4 regions of the Serratia sp. Ae19-1 genome follow, and region 3 is predicted to be linked to each of the others. Evidence: riboswitches for the same ligand, from Rfam matches in the RefSeq annotation. Region 3 holds a riboswitch; each other region holds the start of a gene.
What was found. A riboswitch is a leader RNA that binds a small molecule or an ion and turns the genes downstream of it on or off. The one in region 3 is predicted to bind thiamine pyrophosphate.

Region 1: it holds a riboswitch for thiamine pyrophosphate, as region 3 does, so the genes downstream of both, thiB (thiamine ABC transporter substrate binding subunit) here and thiC (phosphomethylpyrimidine synthase ThiC) in region 3, are expected to answer to the same signal.
Region 2: it holds a riboswitch for thiamine pyrophosphate, as region 3 does, so the genes downstream of both, tenA (thiaminase II) here and thiC (phosphomethylpyrimidine synthase ThiC) in region 3, are expected to answer to the same signal.
Region 4: it holds a riboswitch for thiamine pyrophosphate, as region 3 does, so the genes downstream of both, thiM (hydroxyethylthiazole kinase) here and thiC (phosphomethylpyrimidine synthase ThiC) in region 3, are expected to answer to the same signal.

The regions. Positions count from the first base shown of each region.
Region 1 covers NZ_JBCHWD010000005.1:235,335-239,540, forward strand. Annotated here, with positions in the region: gene AAIE04_RS16315 (sugar efflux transporter) at 1-272, opposite strand, end outside; gene sgrT (glucose uptake inhibitor SgrT) at 426-602, opposite strand; gene sgrR (HTH-type transcriptional regulator SgrR) at 690-2,351, shown strand; TPP riboswitch at 2,389-2,507, shown strand; gene thiB (thiamine ABC transporter substrate binding subunit) at 2,565-3,551, shown strand; gene thiP (thiamine/thiamine pyrophosphate ABC transporter permease ThiP) at 3,527-4,206, shown strand, end outside.
Region 2 covers NZ_JBCHWD010000003.1:343,467-347,672, forward strand. Annotated here, with positions in the region: gene AAIE04_RS11815 (GlxA family transcriptional regulator) at 1-371, opposite strand, end outside; gene AAIE04_RS11820 (Rossmann-fold NAD(P)-binding domain-containing protein) at 498-1,232, opposite strand; gene AAIE04_RS11825 (LLM class flavin-dependent oxidoreductase) at 1,246-2,268, opposite strand; TPP riboswitch at 2,418-2,520, shown strand; gene tenA (thiaminase II) at 2,583-3,266, shown strand; gene AAIE04_RS11835 (ABC transporter ATP-binding protein) at 3,263-4,003, shown strand; gene AAIE04_RS11840 (ABC transporter permease) at 4,000-4,206, shown strand, end outside.
Region 3 covers NZ_JBCHWD010000002.1:293,175-297,380, reverse strand. Annotated here, with positions in the region: gene thiE (thiamine phosphate synthase) at 1-179, opposite strand, end outside; gene thiC (phosphomethylpyrimidine synthase ThiC) at 172-2,115, opposite strand; TPP riboswitch at 2,230-2,354, opposite strand; gene AAIE04_RS06745 (Rsd/AlgQ family anti-sigma factor) at 2,394-2,897, opposite strand; gene nudC (NAD(+) diphosphatase) at 2,999-3,766, shown strand; gene hemE (uroporphyrinogen decarboxylase) at 3,805-4,206, shown strand, end outside.
Region 4 covers NZ_JBCHWD010000007.1:90,156-94,361, forward strand. Annotated here, with positions in the region: gene thiD (bifunctional hydroxymethylpyrimidine kinase/phosphomethylpyrimidine kinase) at 58-858, opposite strand; gene thiM (hydroxyethylthiazole kinase) at 858-1,649, opposite strand; TPP riboswitch at 1,685-1,781, opposite strand; gene AAIE04_RS19415 (AraC family transcriptional regulator) at 2,116-2,955, shown strand; gene AAIE04_RS19420 (AzlD domain-containing protein) at 2,962-3,282, opposite strand; gene AAIE04_RS19425 (AzlC family ABC transporter permease) at 3,279-3,989, opposite strand; gene eno (phosphopyruvate hydratase) at 4,056-4,206, opposite strand, start outside.

The DNA.
Region 1 (4,206 bases), on a different contig from region 3:
ACCGCCATCAGGCAGCACAGCAGGATCAATCGGCGTCGATCGCCGCGGGTGTCGGAGCGCTTGGCCAGCAGGAAGCTGACCAGGATGCCGGCTACCGCATTGGCGGTATAAAACAGCCCGACCCACAACGGCCGCACTTTCACCTCGGTGGTCAGAAACAGGCTGAGCGTCGGCGTCAGCAACGCGCCGGCGATGCCGGAAAGAAAAGCGATCAGCAGGAATGCGGCAAAGATGGGGTTGATGCGCAGTGTCAGCCGGCTCAGGCGTTGCATATCGTCTTCCCTGACCTCAAAACGAAAGTGAAACCTTAGGCCACGGCGAGAAAAATGCAAGCGCATCGCCCTGACCACGCATAAAAAAACCAGTGGGTCGCCCCACTGGCTGGTGAAACAGCACCATTACTCAGAAACTTGTCGCCGCAGCCCCTACAGGTGCTCGCGGTACTGCTTGTCGGTCATCTCTTTGATGTCCCATTGCGTCAGGTGCGCCAGCATCGCCAGCCGCGCCTGTTCGGGCACCACGCTCAGCCAGTCGGCATGCTGACGGCGCACCGCGCGGAAATAGCGCTGATAGAACTGTTTGGATAAGAAAGCTTTCATCATTACGCCCTCCCCTTTCATTGATGAAAATTATCGGCGTAATATAGGGAAAGAAAAATTGACGACTTGAGGCGGGAGTGTTCCTCTTTTATGTCCACGTCCAGATTGCAGCAGCAGTTCATCCGTCTGTGGCAGCGCTGCCACGGTGAAACCACCGACACCACGCTGCAGGCGCTGGCGGAGGCGCTCAGCTGCTCGCGGCGGCATGTGCGCTCCCTGCTGAGTGCCATGCAACGGGAGGGTTGGCTCACCTGGCAGGCGGAATCGGGGCGCGGCAAGCGTTCGCGGCTCACCTTCCATTACACCGGCCTGGCGCTGCAGCAACAGCGGGCCGAGGAGCTGCTGGAACAGGATCGCATCGATCAGTTGGTGCAACTGGTAGGCGACAAAGACGTGGTACGCCAGATGCTGCTGTCGCAGCTGGGGCGCAGCTTCCGCCAGGGGAAACACATCCTGCGGGTGCTCTACTACCGGCAGCTGTACAACCTGCTGCCCGGCTCGGCGCTGCGGCGTTCGGAGACCCATTTGGCGCGCCAGATCTTCAACGGCCTGACGCGCATAAATGAGGAAAACGGGGAACTGGAGTCCGACCTGTCCCACCATTGGCAAATGCTGACGCCGCTGCACTGGCGGTTTTACCTGCGCCCGGCGATCCATTTTCATCACGGCCGCGAGCTGGAGATGGCGGACGTCATCAGTTCGCTTTCGCGTCTGACCTCGCAACCGCTGTTCTCGCATATTGAAAGCGTCACCTCGCCGACGCCGTTCGTTGTCGACGTGCATCTGCGCAGCGCCGATCACTGGCTGCCCTGGCTATTAGGCAGCGTACACGCCATGATCCTGCCGCGCGAATGGCGCGAGCTGCCGGACTTCGCCCGCCATCCGATCGGCACCGGCCCATACCGCGTGGTGCGCAATCTCCCCAGCCAGATGAAGATCCACGCCTTCGACGACTATTTCGGCTACCGGGCGCTGATCGATGAGGTGAATATCTGGGTGCTGCCGGAATTCTCCGAAGAGCTGGTGCACTCAGGCGTACAGCTGCAGGGCGATGAAACCGCCAACAATGAACTGGAAAGCCGGCTGGAAGAGGGCTGTTATTTCCTGCTGTTCGATCGGCGCTCCCCATTGGCGGCCGATCCCGCCATTCGCAGCTGGCTGTGCGAATTGATCAATCCCATTTCGCTGCTGAGCCACGCCGGGCCGCTCTATCAGCGCTACTGGTCGCCGGCGTACGGCCTGCTGCCGCGCTGGCACCACAACCGCGCGCTGGCGCAGCAGCCCAAGCCGCCGGGTCTGACCGAACTGACGATGACCCACTTCAATGAGCATTCGGAGTTTCACGCCATCCGTCAGGCGATCGAGCCGCTGCTGGCGCAGCACGGCATCCGCCTGATCGTGCAAAGCGTGGACTACGCCACCTGGCACCAGGGGGACGCGCGCAGCGATCTGTGGCTCGGCAGCGCCAACTTCTATCTGCCGCTGGAGTTTTCGCTGTTCGCCACACTGTATGAACTGCCGCTGATGCAGCACTGCATGAACGAGGATCTGGCGCAGGACGCCGCGCTGTGGCGAGCCAACCGCCTGCCGCTGGCGGAGTTTTGCCAACGTCTGGTCAGCGATCATCAACTGCATCCGCTGTTCCACCACTGGCTGCAGCTGCACGGCCAGCGCAGCATGCGCGGCGTGCGGATGAACACCCTCGGCTGGTTCGACTTCAAGTCCGCCTGGTTTGCCCCGCCGGAGGCATAAGCGCCTTTCGTCAAGGCCGGTTAATCTTTACAATAGCGCCGTCTCAACGGGGTGCGGAAATTCACTGCGTATCACACGCCCGATTTTCCGCTGAGAGCACACCCGTCGAACCTGATCCGGTCAATACCGGCGGAGGGATTTGAGCCCAGCGAACCGGCGACGCCGCCTCGCCCCCTCAGATGCCCTTGCCCCCTTATTTCTCAGGAGTGCAACGTGGTCAAAAAATATCTGCCCTGCTTATTGCTGCTGTGCGCCGCGCCGGTGTTCGCCAAGCCAACGCTGACGGTTTACACCTACGATTCCTTCGCCGCCGACTGGGGCCCTGGCCCGGCGGTGAAGAAAGCCTTCGAGGCCGAGTGCGACTGTGAACTGAAGTTCGTCGCGCTGGAGGACGGCGTTTCGCTGCTGAACCGCCTGCGCATGGAAGGCAAGAACAGCGCCGCCGACGTGGTGCTGGGGTTGGACAACAACCTGCTGCAGGCGGCGCAGCAAACCGGCCTGTTCGCGCCGAGCGGCGTCGACAGCGCCAAACTGACGGTGCCGGGCGGCTGGCAGGACGCGACCTTCGTGCCTTACGACTACGGGTACTTCGCCTTCGTCTACAACAAAGAAAAACTGAAGAACCCGCCAAAAAGCCTGCAGGAGCTGGTCAGCAGCGATCGCAACTGGAAAGTGATCTACGAAGATCCGCGCACCAGCACGCCGGGCCTCGGCCTGCTGCTGTGGATGCAGAAAGTGTATGGCGACAAGGCGCCGGCCGCCTGGCAGCAGTTGGCGAAGAAGACCGTCACCGTCACCAAAGGCTGGAGTGAAGCCTACGGCCTGTTCCTGAAAGGCGAAGGCGATCTGGTGCTCAGCTACACCACCTCTCCCGCCTATCACCTGATCGCAGAGAAAAAAGACCTCTACGCCGCCGCCATGTTCAGCGAAGGCCACTACCTGCAGGTGGAAGTGGCCGGCAAGCTGAAGGCCGCCAAACAGCCCGAACTGGCGGAACGTTTCATGCAGTTCATGGTGACGCCGGCATTCCAGAACACCATCCCGACCGGCAACTGGATGTACCCGGTGATCAACACTCCGCTGCCCGTCGGCTTTGAACAGATGAACGTACCGCATACCGCGCTGCAGTACAGCGCCGAAGAGGTGGCCACACAACGCGGCGGCTGGATCCGGGCATGGCAAACCGCCGTCAGCCGCTGATCCCCCGCTGGCTCTGGCCGGGGCTGCTGGCCGCCGGCGTGATCCTGCTGGTCGCCGCGCTGGCGATGGGTTCGCTGTGGCGTCACGCGCCGGACAGCGACTGGCGCAGCCTGTCGCAGGACAGCTATCTGTGGCACGTGGTGCGTTTCACCTTCTGGCAGGCGCTGCTATCGGCGCTGATCTCGGTGCTGCCCGCCATCCCGCTGGCGCGCGCGCTCTATCGCCGCCGTTTCCCTGGCCGGCAACTGCTGCTGCGGCTGTGCGCCATGACGCTGGTACTGCCGGTGTTGGTGGCGGTGTTCGGCCTGCTCAGCGTCTATGGGCGCCAGGGCTGGCTGGCGACGCTGTGCGGTTGGCTGGGCGTGGAGTATGGCTTCTCGCCTTACGGCCTGCAGGGCATTCTGCTGGCGCACCTGTTCTTTAACCTGCCGCTGGCGACCCGCCTGTTGCTGCAGGCGCTGGAGAATATTCCGGTGGAACAGCGCCAATTGGCCGCCCAACTGGGCATGAGCGGCTGGCAGCAGTTCCGCTTCGTCGAATGGCCGGCGCTGCGCCGCCAAATCCTGCCGAGCGGCGCGCTGATCTTCATGTTGTGCTTCGCCAGCTTCGCCACCGTGCTGTCGCTGGGCGGCGGGCCGCAGGCCACCACCATCGA
Region 2 (4,206 bases), on a different contig from region 3:
CCGTCCAGCAAGCCGGCCTCGGCCAGCAGCAGAGCCCCGCCGCAGACCGAGGCGATACGGCGCGCCTGCGGGGCCGCGCGGCGCAGCCAATCCGCCACCAGGGCGCCCTCTTCTTCGGTCGCCCCTTTGCCGGCGACGATGACGGTATCGCGCGGCAGGGCCGGATCGAGATCCGCCAGGCGATGATCGGCCAGCAGGCTCAGACCGGACAGGCCGTGTACCACCCGATGGGATTGCGTGGTGGCGACCGCGATCTGATACAGCGGCGCCTCGGCAGGGCTCAGGCGATTGGCCTGCATCAGAATATCGGCGATGCCCGCCGCTTCGAACAGCATGCCCCCTTCGGGGACGATAATCAGAAATGTGTGCATGGCGATAATATAAATAACAATCAAAACAGGCCAGGCAACCACTGTATAAGAAAAGCCCCGTCGGTTCACCCTGCGGGCATAAAAAAGCCCGCCGATAACCACCGACGGGCCAGGAGAACGCGGCCATCAGGCCTGAGGCAAACTCACCTCGCTCACGCGCGCCAACTGCGCCAGCAGCGCCGTTTGAAACGCCTCGTCGTGCACCGCCGCATGAGGATCCAACCGCTGCTGATGGTGCCAATAACCGCCGGAAACCAGGGCCTGCGGCTCATCACTGCTCACCAGCCACGCCTGCGTCACGTGTCCCAGCGCCAGATCGTCGGGCGCGTCCGCGCCGCCCATTTTGGTCGGCACCCAGCCGGGATCGACTGCGCTGCTGATGACGCCGGGCCACAGGCGCGCCACGGCGGCGGCCAGCGCGGTGACGAACAGCTTGCTGTCCGAATAGGAGCCGGCTGCGCCGCCAAGCCAATCCACGCCGTTCAGTTCCGCTACGCCGTCAAAGTGCATGCTGCTGCTCAGGTAGACGATGCGATCGGGGCGTTCGATCAGGGCCGTCAGCAGATAGGGCGCTATCACGTTCACCGGCATCACCTGCGGCCCGGTGAACATGCCGGCGTTGTGGATCACCGCATTCGGGCGGCCGAGGCGATTCACCTGCTCGGCGACCTGCCGGATTTGCTGCACCTCGGACAGGTCGCCAATCACCGCCTGCGCGCCCCGATCCAGCAGATCGCGCACTGCCTCCAGACGGCCGGGGGCGCGCGCATGCAGGATAACCTGATGCCCTTCGTCCAACAGCGTTTGCGCGGCGGCGCGGCCCAGCCCGTCCACCGAGCCGGTAATGAAAATACGTGACATGCCAGTCCTCCGTTTAGCGCCAGCCGAGCGCCGGCGCGACATGGGTTAAAATCGATTCGATAACGTGGGCGTTGTAATCCACGCCCAGCTGGTTAGGCACGGTCAGCAGCAGCGTATCCGCTTCGGCGATGGCCTCGTCCTGCGCCAGCTGCTCGATCAGCGCGTCCGGCTCGGCGGCATAGCTGCGGCCGAAGATCGCCCGGGTCTGCGCGTCGATATACCCTAGCTGATCGCCCTCTTTGCCGCCGCCGCCGAAGTAATTGCGATCCCGCTGATCCACCAGCGCAAAGATGCTGCGGCTCACGGAAACCCGCGGCTCGCGCGCATGGCCGGCCTCTTGCCAGGCGGCGCGATAGGCGCGGATCTGCTTGGCCTGCTGGATATGGAAGGGTTCGCCGGTCTCGTCGTTCTTGAGCGTCGAGCTTTGCAGGTTCATACCCAGCTTCGCCGCCCAGACGGCGGTCGCGTTCGAACCGGCACCCCACCAGATGCGATCGCGCAGCCCGGCGGAAAACGGCTCCGGCCGCAGCAGCCCGGGCGGATTGGGGAACATCGGCTGCGGATTGGGTTCAGCGAACCCTTCGCCGCGCAGCGCTTCCAGAAAGACTTCGGTATGGCGGCGGGCCATGTCCGCGTCGGTTTCCCCCTCGGCCGGGGCATAGCCGAAATAGCGCCAGCCGTCGATCACCTGCTCCGGCGAGCCGCGGCTGATGCCGAGCTGCAAACGCCCGCCGGCGATCAGATCCGCCGCGCCGGCGTCCTCCACCATATACAGCGGGTTTTCATAGCGCATGTCGATCACGCCGGTGCCGATCTCGATGCGTTGGGTTTTGGCGCCGATGGCGGCCAGCAACGGGAATGGCGATCCCAGCTGGCGCGCGAAGTGGTGCACACGAAAATAGGCGCCGTCCGCCCCCAGATCTTCGGCGGCGACCGCCAGATCGATAGACTGCAGCAGCGCATCCGCCGCTGAACGGGTGCCGGACTGAGCGGAAGGCGACCAGTGGCCAAACGAGAGAAAACCAATCTTTTTCATCGGGAATCGTCCTCAAAGGCAAAACATAGGCCTACAGTGACAAAAACCGCGCGCTCTGCGCCAGCAAAATCGCCCCCGATCGCACTAAACGAACCGATTGCCGCGCCGCCGCCCGACGATTGTAATCAAAAAACAAATGTCGTATAACAAGCAGCTCCGAGGGGTGTCCTGTTACGGGCTGAGATGGCGTAAGCCGAACCCTTTGAACCTGATCTGGGTCATGCCAGCGAAGGGACGGTTAGGCAACAACGCAATCACCCGTTGCCTGTTCATACCTCAGCGTGCCCGGATCTCCACTGACTCAAGGAGGTCCCATGTCCATCACCACCCTGTTCGAAAGCGGTCTTTACGGCCGGCTGCGGCAACAAGCCGGCAGCCACTGGCAGGACTACGTCGATCACCCGTTTCTGCAGCAGCTGGCCGCCGGTACCTTGCCCGAACGCGCTTTTCGTCGCTACCTGACCCAGGACTATCTGTTCCTGCTGCACTTCGCCCGCGCCTACGCGCTGCTGGTCAGCAAGCTGCGCACCCTGCCGGAGATGCGCGCCGCCACCGCCTCGCTCAACGGCATCGTCGCCGAACTGCCGCTGCACGTGGCCTACTGCGCCGAATGGGGCTTGAACGAGGCGCAGATCGCCGCCCAGCCGGAAGCGGCGGAGACCATGAACTACACCCGCTACGTGCTGGATATCGGCCATGCCGGCGACGCCCTCGATCTGCTGGCCGGCCTGCTGCCCTGCGTGGCCGGCTATGCCGAAATCGGCCTGCGGCTGCTGCACGATCCCGCCACCAAAATGGAGGGTAATCCTTACGCCTCCTGGATCCGCAACTACGGAGACGAGGGCTATCTGGCCGGCGTGCGCGCCGCCATCGAACTGCTGGAGACCGTCGGCCATCAGCGCGGGGCGCAGAGCCGCCTCACCGAGCTGGCGCAGATTTTCACCACCGCCACCCAGCTGGAATCGGCATTTTGGCAAATGGGGCTGAACGCCTCATGACCTCCCCGCTTCTCCCGCCCGGCATCCAGGTGCGGGATCTCAGCCTGCGTTTCGGTCAGCAAATCGTCTTCGACCGGCTGAGCTTCGACATCGCCGGCGGCAGCTTCGTCGCTCTGCTCGGCGCCAGCGGCGCCGGCAAAACCAGTTTGCTGAAGATCATCGCCGGGCTGGCGCAGGCCAGCTCAGGCACGGTGAGCGGCAGCGACGGCCTGCCGATCGCCGGGCGCATCGCCTACATGGGGCAGAAAGACCTGCTCTACCCCTGGCTGACTATCGAGGAGAACGTCGCCCTCGGCTCGCGGCTGCGCGGCGAAGCGCCGGATCGGGCGTGGGCGGCGCACCTGCTTGAACGCGTGGGCCTGGCCGCGCATGGCCGCAGCCTGCCCGCCGCGCTGTCCGGCGGCATGCGCCAGCGCGCCGCCATCGCCCGCACGCTCTACGAACGCCAGCCGATCGTACTGATGGACGAGCCCTTTTCCGCGCTGGACGCCATTACCCGCGCCGAAATCCAGAGCCTGGCCGCCGAGCTGCTGGCGCAAAACACCGTGCTGCTGATCACCCACGATCCGATGGAGGCCTGCCGTCTGAGCCACCGCCTGCTGGTGCTGTCACCCTGGCCGCTCGGTCTCGACGATAGCCACTGCATCAAAGGGCAGCCGCCGCGCGCGCCGGATGACGCCGACCTGCTGAAAAGCCAGGCCGAGTTGCTGCAGCAGATGGTGAGGGCGGCGCAATGAATATCGCCAAAGAACGCGGGCTTACCCGCCTGCGGCGCGGGCTGACGGTGTTCGCCGGCCTGCTGCTGCTGTGGTGGCTGGCAGGGCAAAGCGGCATCCCGGCCTTTCTGCTGCCCACGCCGGGCGCGGTGGCGCAGGCGCTGTGGGACGGGCGCGGCTACCTCGCCTGGCACACGCTGGTCACCGCTTCGGAGATCGTCAGC
Region 3 (4,206 bases):
AGCGCGATGGCGGCGGCGATATCCTGTTCAACCTGCTCGTCAGGCAGATCCTTGATGCGCAGTTGGATCGTGGTGACGCCGGCCTCCAGCAGGCGAGCGATCCACTCTACGCTGTCGACCACCGGGTAGAGCCCCAGTTTGTGAGGCGTTGCCGGGAAGGGGGTAGTGATATCAGTCATTGCTGGTCTCCTCTTGCAGCGAGGTGGCGCTGTGATACAGGTCGCTGCCGCGGGCGCGGAACTCGGCGGACATTTTTTCCATGCCGGTCAGCTGCACCTCGATCGGCTTGGCGGCCTCTTGGGCAGCGGCGTAGTCGCGCACCTCCTGCGAAATTTTCATCGAGCAGAATTTCGGCCCGCACATTGAGCAGAAGTGGGCGATCTTGCCGGACTCCTGCGGCAGGGTTTCGTCGTGATAGGCGCGCGCGGTGGCCGGATCGAGCGCCAGATTGAACTGATCTTCCCAACGGAATTCGAAGCGCGCCTTGGACATGGCGTTATCGCGGATCTGCGCGCCCGGATGGCCTTTGGCCAGATCGGCGGCGTGAGCGGCGATCTTGTAGGTGATCAGGCCCTGTTTGACGTCCTCTTTGTTCGGCAGGCCGAGGTGTTCTTTCGGCGTGACGTAACACAGCATGGCGCAGCCGAACCAGCCGATCATCGCCGCGCCGATGCCGGAGGTGAAATGGTCATAGCCCGGGGCGATGTCGGTGGTCAGCGGACCGAGGGTGTAGAACGGCGCTTCGTGGCAGTGTTCCAGCTCTTCGGTCATGTTGCGGCGGATCATCTGCATCGGCACGTGGCCCGGGCCTTCAATCATCACCTGCACGTCGTATTCCCAGGCGATTTTGGTCAGCTCGCCCAGCGTATGCAGTTCGGCGAACTGGGCTTCGTCGTTGGCGTCCTGAATCGATCCGGGGCGCAGGCCGTCGCCGAGCGACAGCGAGACATCGTAGGCGGCGCAGATCTCGCAGATTTCACGGAAGTGCTGATAGAGGAAGTTTTCCTGATGGTGCGACAGGCACCATTTGGCCATGATCGAGCCGCCGCGCGACACGATGCCGGTCAGGCGTTTGGCGGTCATCGGCACGTAGCGCAGCAGCACGCCGGCGTGGATGGTGAAGTAGTCGACCCCTTGTTCAGCCTGTTCCAGCAGCGTATCGCGGAACATCTCCCAGGTGAGGTTCTCCGCCACGCCGTTGACCTTCTCCAGCGCCTGATAAATAGGCACCGTACCGATGGGCACCGGGCTGTTGCGCAGGATCCATTCGCGGGTTTCGTGAATATAGCGGCCGGTGGAGAGATCCATCACGGTGTCTGCGCCCCAGCGGGTGGACCACACCAGTTTCTCCACTTCTTCTTCTATCGACGACGTGACCGCCGAGTTGCCGATATTGGCGTTCACCTTCACCAGGAAATTGCGGCCGATGATCATCGGCTCCGCCTCCGGGTGGTTGATATTGGCGGGAATGATAGCGCGGCCGGCGGCCACTTCCTGACGCACGAACTCCGGCGTGATGTTGTCCGGCAGGTTGGCGCCCCAGCTCTGGCCCGGATGCTGGTGGCGCAGCACCTCGCCGCGAATGCGCTCGCGCCCCATGTTTTCGCGGATGGCGATGAATTCCATCTCCGGGGTGACGATGCCGGCACGGGCGTAGTGCAATTGGGTGACGCACTTGCCCGGCAACGCTTTGCGCGGCAGCGGCAGGTGTTCGAAACGCAGGTGATCGAGGCCTTCGTCCGCCAGCCGCTGTTGGGTGAAGCCGGAGCTGGCGCCGCTCAGGGTGGCGGTATCGCCGCGCGCGTCGATCCAGCCGGCGCGCAGCTTGGCCAGGCCGGCGTGCACGTCGAGCTCGGCTTGCGGATCGCCGTACGGGCCGGCGGTGTCATACACCGGGATCGCCTCGTTCTGTTCATACTGCGGATTATCTTTGCTGCCGCCGACCAGGGTCGGGCTGAGCTGAATTTCACGCATCGGCACCTGGATATCGCTGCGCGAGCCCTGCAGGTAGATGCGGCGTGAGTTAGGGAAAGCCATACCTTGCAGCGTGTCGATAAACTGCTGGGCGGCTTCGCGTTGCGCTTTGCGGGCGCGCGGTGGATTAACGTTAGACATAGCAAGTTCCTACCAGTGTGTTGGGTTGGGAAAGTTGCTTGTCTGGAGTTCGGAGGGAGTAATGATGGTGGCCGATAAGGCAGGGCGCCCGCAAAAAGAGGGCCGTGCCTGTGGCGATAGATTACTCTTGTTCCCTTCGCGGGTATTAACCCGATCAGGTTCCGCGGATCCCGAATTAACGGTCTCAGCCTGGCTGATTCGATGAACAAATCAGGCGCTAGGCACTCCGACAAGATGCACCCCAGTATAGGAGGGATAAGAAAAAAAACTATAAAATTTTAACGCGCCGGATCCAGCGCCTGGTCCGGCAGCGGTTGCTGCGCGGCTTCCGCCTCCAGCAGGATCAGCTTATCTTCCAGCGCAAAGCGCGCCGCCAGCGTTTCGCCGATATCCGACAGGGCCTGATGGAACTCCAGACAAACCTCCTGATCGATATCCACTTCGGTATAGCGATCGTGGAACGCCATGATCTGTTCGGTATTGGCCCATAGCTTGGGATAGATGTTCACCGCCAGCGACATTTTCGGACTGGCCGCGCCTTCCACTTGTTTGATAATTCTGTCATAGATATGAAAATGCCCTGCGGAGAGGTAATCCACCAGGTTGTGGCAAAAGTTCTCCAGCGCTTTTTCATTCAGCGGCGTATGCTTTTCTTTATTCGGTTTGAGGCCTACCAGTGTGCAGTAGGCGACCAGCAACTGCTTGCGGGCCTGAAGCCATTGATCAACTAATTCATTACTACCGCCAACGCGCTGAGTCAGCCTTTCCAAACGGTTGAGCATGTTTGACTCCGTGTAAGTAATAAAAGTAACCGGTAAGTTATTAAAATGTAACAAAGCCGATTCGTAGAGTGCCAGTGAAGCTGAGGTTGTGCAACAACGATATGGAACTTGCATTAACGGGCAATGAAAACGGCTGGTGGATCGTCAGCCATGAAAGCAAACTTTGGTTACCGAACGGTGAATTGCCGTCGGGAACGGCCGCCGCCCTCGGGCTGCAGGGCCACATGGCGCGCACCATCGGTGAATGGGAGGGCGCGCCGGTTTGGCTGGTGCGCCAGGCTATGCCGCGGGAGATGGGCTCGGTGCGTCAGCTGTTGGATCAGGATCGCGGCTTGTTCCAGCTAGCCGGGCGCGGCGTGCAGCTGGCGGATTTCTACCGCTCCCATCGCTATTGCGGCTACTGCGGCCATGAGATGCACCTCAGCCGCACCGAAAGCGCCTGCCTGTGCGGCCATTGCAAGGAGCGCTACTACCCGCAGATCGCGCCCTGCGTGATCGTCGCCATTCGGCGCGAGGATCAGATCCTGCTGGCGCAGCACGTGCGCCATCGCGGCGGCATTCACACGGTGCTGGCCGGCTTCGTCGAAGTGGGCGAAACGCTGGAACAGGCGGTGGCGCGTGAAGTGATGGAAGAGAGCAACATTGAAATCAAAAACCTGCGCTATGTCACTTCGCAACCCTGGCCGTTCCCGCACTCGCTGATGATGGCCTTTATGGCCGATTACCATCAGGGCGAAATCCGTCACGATCCCAAAGAGTTGCTCAACGCCGGCTGGTATCGTTACGACCAATTGCCGCTGTTGCCGCCGCCCGGCACCGTGGCACGCCGCTTGATTGAGGACACCGTGGCGCTGTGCCGGGCAGAATAATGTACAATGGCCGGCAGATTATTAAGGGAGCCCCATAAATGACTGAGTTGAAGAACGATCGTTACCTGCGCGCGCTGTTGCGTCAGCCGGTGGATGTGACCCCCGTATGGATGATGCGCCAGGCCGGTCGTTATTTACCGGAGTACAAGGCAACCCGCGCCCAGGCCGGTGATTTCATGTCGCTGTGCAAGAACGCGGAGCTGGCCTGTGAGGTCACGCTGCAGCCGCTGCGCCGCTATGCGCTGGACGCCGCCATCCTGTTCTCCGACATTCTCACCATTCCTGACGCCATGGGGCTTGGCCTGTACTTTGAAGCCGGCGAAGGTCCGCGTTTCAGCTCACCCGTCACCTGTCGTGCCGACGTCGACAAACTGCCGGTGTTCGATCCGGAAGTGGAGCTGGGCTATGTGATGAACGCGGTGCGCACCATCCGCCGCGAG
Region 4 (4,206 bases), on a different contig from region 3:
TTCGCCCGTAAAACCGGGCCTGAACTAGTCAGACCACGGTTGCGGCAAAAAGTTGACTCACCACCAGGCGTGGAAATGATGCACCGGCCCGATGCCGTGCCCCACTTCCAGCGTATCCGCCTGTTGCAGCGCTTTTTGCAGGTAGTCCTTGGCGGCGGCTACCGTCGCCGCCCAGTCGGCATGGCGCGGGCGCAGCGCCGCCAGCGCGGCCGAGAGCGTGCAACCGGTGCCGTGGGTGTGGCGGGTGGCGACCCGCGGCGCGGTAAAGCGCTGCTCGCCTTCTGCGGTAAACAGCCAGTCCGGGCTCTCGCTTTCGCTCAGGTGGCCACCCTTCATCAACACCGCCTGGCAGCCCATCGCCAGCAGCGCCCGCCCCTGTTCGCGCATCTGCGCTTCATCTTCCGCCGGCGCGCACGCCAGCAGCGCCGCCGCTTCCGGCAGATTCGGCGTAATGATCGACACCAGTGGCAACAGCTCGCTGCGAATCGAGGCCACCGCCTCTGGCGCCAGCAACGGATCGCCGCTTTTCGCCAGCATCACGGTATCCAGCACCACGAACTCCGGCCGATAATGGCGCAGGCGTTCGGCCACCGCCTGCACGATGTCGGCGTTGGCCAGCATGCCGATCTTGACGCTGTCGATGCGCACGTCGCTGAACACCGAGTCCAGCTGCGCGGCGACGAACGCCGGATCGATGTAATACACCGACTGCACGCCGCGGGTATTCTGCGCCACCAGCGCGGTGATCACCGAAGTGCCGTAGGCGCCAAGCGCCGAGAAAGCTTTCAGATCGGCCTGAATACCGGCGCCGCCGCTGGGATCGGTGCCGGCGATGGTCAGCGCGTTGATACGTTTCATCACAGATCCTCCCCGCGCAGTTGATACAACGCGTCGAGGAACGCCGGCGTAAAGCTGCCCGGCCCGGCGGCCTGTTTGGCCACGAGGCCGCCGCAATGGGACATCACCCGGCAGGCGGTCGCCACGTTGTCCAGGCGATCGCCCGGCAGCGCGCAAAACGCCGCCACCACCGCCGACAGCGCGCAGCCGGTGCCCACCACCCGCGTCATCAGCGGGGAGCCGCCTTCGATCGCCCAGTCGCGCTGGCCGTCGGTGACGTAATCCACCACGCCGGTGACCGCCACCACCGCGCCGCTGCGCCGCGCCAGCTCACGCGCGGCGGGCAGTGCCGCCAGCGAATCGTCACCGCTGTCCACGCCGCGGCCGCTGGCCAGCAACCCGCTGAGCGCCATGATTTCCGAGGCATTGCCGCGTATCGCCGCCGGTTGCTCGTCCAGCAGCTGTTTAGCGAAGGCGGTGCGGTAGGAGAGCGCGCCGACCGCCACCGGATCCAGCGTCCAGGGCTTGCCGGCCTGATTGGCGGCGGCCACCGCCGCCCGCATCGATTCGGCGCGCAGCGCGTTGAGGGTGCCGACGTTGATCAGCAGGCCGTCGGCCAACGCGCTGAACTGCGCCGCTTCTTGCGGCTCCACCACCATCGCCGGGGAGGCACCGAGCGCCAGCAACACGTTGGCGGTCAGCGATTGCACCACTTCGTTGGTCAGGCAGTGGATCAGCGGAGGCCGCTGTTGGAATTGGGTCAGACAGGCCGCGGCGCGAGCGCCGGGTAGTGCATCAGGTCGAGCGATCATATTCCTCCCAACCGGCGTTCAAGAAGGCGGCGCCGGTTGGGCTGCCGTGACTTCCCTACGCTGGCATTATCCAGATCAGGTAATACGGGTATTTCTCAGCCTTCACCAGGAAGGGCACCCCGAGTCATGAAAATCAATAGGTTGTGATCAACGCTGCGTTAATCCCTGAGCGGGATCATGCCAGCGGCGGCGCGGACAAACAAGCGAATAAATTGGCCGTGCGCTGGCGGAGCAGACGCTGGGCAGAATGTGGCAGAAGCGGCCCGCCGTCGGCCTGCGGCCCGAAAACATCAAATTTACTGATAATAAAAAAACTAACCGATGCCGTCATTGAGGCGGGAAAACACGCTCACTCCTTATCAAACCGGAGCGAAAACGTGACCTGATGCAAGCGACGCAAGCACGGGCTAGACACAACTCATCAATTCTCATTACTATAGCCACACATTTTATGAGTCATGATGCTATGCCAGAAATCACTGAATCCATCTTCGTCAATTCAGATCTGCTTAATGAACATTTTGACCCCGACGCCATCGATACGCCCATCGTGTCGATCTACGCCACTTTCTCAGATGAGAAAGAACATTCGTTACGTTCAAGAATGCATTCGCATGCCAAAGGCCAGCTGGTCTACGTCAAATCGGGCGCCGCTATCGTCATGCTGGAAGCGCGCATTTGCTCCGTGTTGCCGCATCAGTTGCTTTGGATCCCCGGCGGCGTTGCCCACAATGTGATCCTGCGCGACAACGTCGATTTTCGCGCCGTCTATCTCGACCAACAGCGCTTCGCGCCGCTGTCGAAAAACGTCGAGGTCTTTACCCTCACTCCGCTGCTGGAAGAGGTTATCGAAACCATGTGCCGTTCCCCTTTCCACACCGACTGGATGGCGGGAACCGAGTTCCATCTGCAATCTCTGCTCATCGACAAAATCCGCGTCGCCGCCCATTCCCCCGCCTGGCCGGCCTTGCCGAACGATGCCCGGGTGCGCAATTACCTGCAGTGTTACCATTTGAAAGGTGAAATGGTGCCGCGATTGAATGAGCTGGCGTCCCATTGCGGCGCTTCCGAGCGCACCATCCATCGTCTGTTCGTTCAGGGAACCGGCATGTGTTATCAGCAGTGGCGCCAGCAGGTGCGTTTGAAACTGGCCCTGGAGTTGCTGACCACCGATAAACCGATCACCGAGATCGCTCACTATCTCGAGTTCTCCACCACCAGCGCCTTCATCTCCTTTTTCAAACACCACCGGGACGTGACGCCGAAAAAATACCGCGACCAATTGCACAAGCCCAACACGCGCTGAGCGTTGTCAGCCAAGCCCGCGAATCAGCCAAAACGCCGCCATCCCGAGCAACAGCATCAAGGTGGCGTTGCGCGTTTTCCACATCACCAGCGTCGCCACGATCGCCGCGCACAGTTTCGGCGCGCCTTCGGCCGACAGCGCCGAGGGTGAAGCGATCAGGGCCGGCACGATCAGAGACACGATGGCCGTGGCCGGGATCAGTTTCAACCATTCGCCCACCCGCTCGGGAAACGGCACACGATCGTTGAGCCACAAAAAGGAATAACGCAGTAAAAACGTGCCCAGCGTGCTGATGGCCAGCACCCATAGAATCGTCGTCTCGCTCATGACGGCTCCTCGCTGCGTTGAGGCCCTCTGCCCTTGTGATACAAACCGCCGGCCAAGACGCCCGCGGCCATCGAAAACAAGAACCCCAGGTTATAGGGCCATCCGCAGGTAAAGGCGGAAACCAGCCCGGCAACCGCGGCCGCCACCACGATGGGGGCGTTTTTCAACATTGGCACCAGGAGCGAGATAAAGCACAGGGTGATGGCGAACTCCAGATGCCAGGCGGCGGGAATTAACGGACCGGCGAGGATCCCCGCCGCCGTCCCCGTTTGCCACACCAGCCACATCGGCAGCGCCGTGCCGAAGTAATACAGCGTTTTTTCTTTCGCGCTCAGCGGCTGGGCCTGGCAGCGCAAAAACGTCAGCGCGTAAGTCTGGTCGATCAATACCTGCGCCGCCGCCAGCTTGGTCAGCGGGCTGAACTGGAGCCTGAGCTGAGACAGCCCGGCGCTGTAGATGGCATAGCGAAAATTGATCGCAATGTGCGTGACGATCACCACCAACGGTGCGGCGCCGGCCGTCATCAGCGTGGCAGCGGCAATTTGCGAAGCCCCGGACATTAACAACAACGACGACAGTTGAGCCACCCAGGGCGTCATTCCCGCCTGAATGGCGCTGACGCCGGTCAGGACGGCGAAGGGCAGCAAACCCAGCAACAGAGGCATGGCGTCTTTACTGCCCTGAACAAAGAAAGGCATCGGCTTCATGGTAGGCTTCTCGTGGATCCCCCTTGCCCACGGCAACGGGGCAAGGGGTAAAAAGCGCGGGCGGGTTCAGACGGCCTGCGCATCGGCGATCGCATCCTGCAACCGCAGCAGCTGATTGTATTTGCCCATCGCCTCGGTGCGCGCCAGCGAACCGAACTTCACCTTGGTGGCGTTCAGCGCCACCGCCAAATCGGCAATGCTGGTGTCTTCGGTTTCA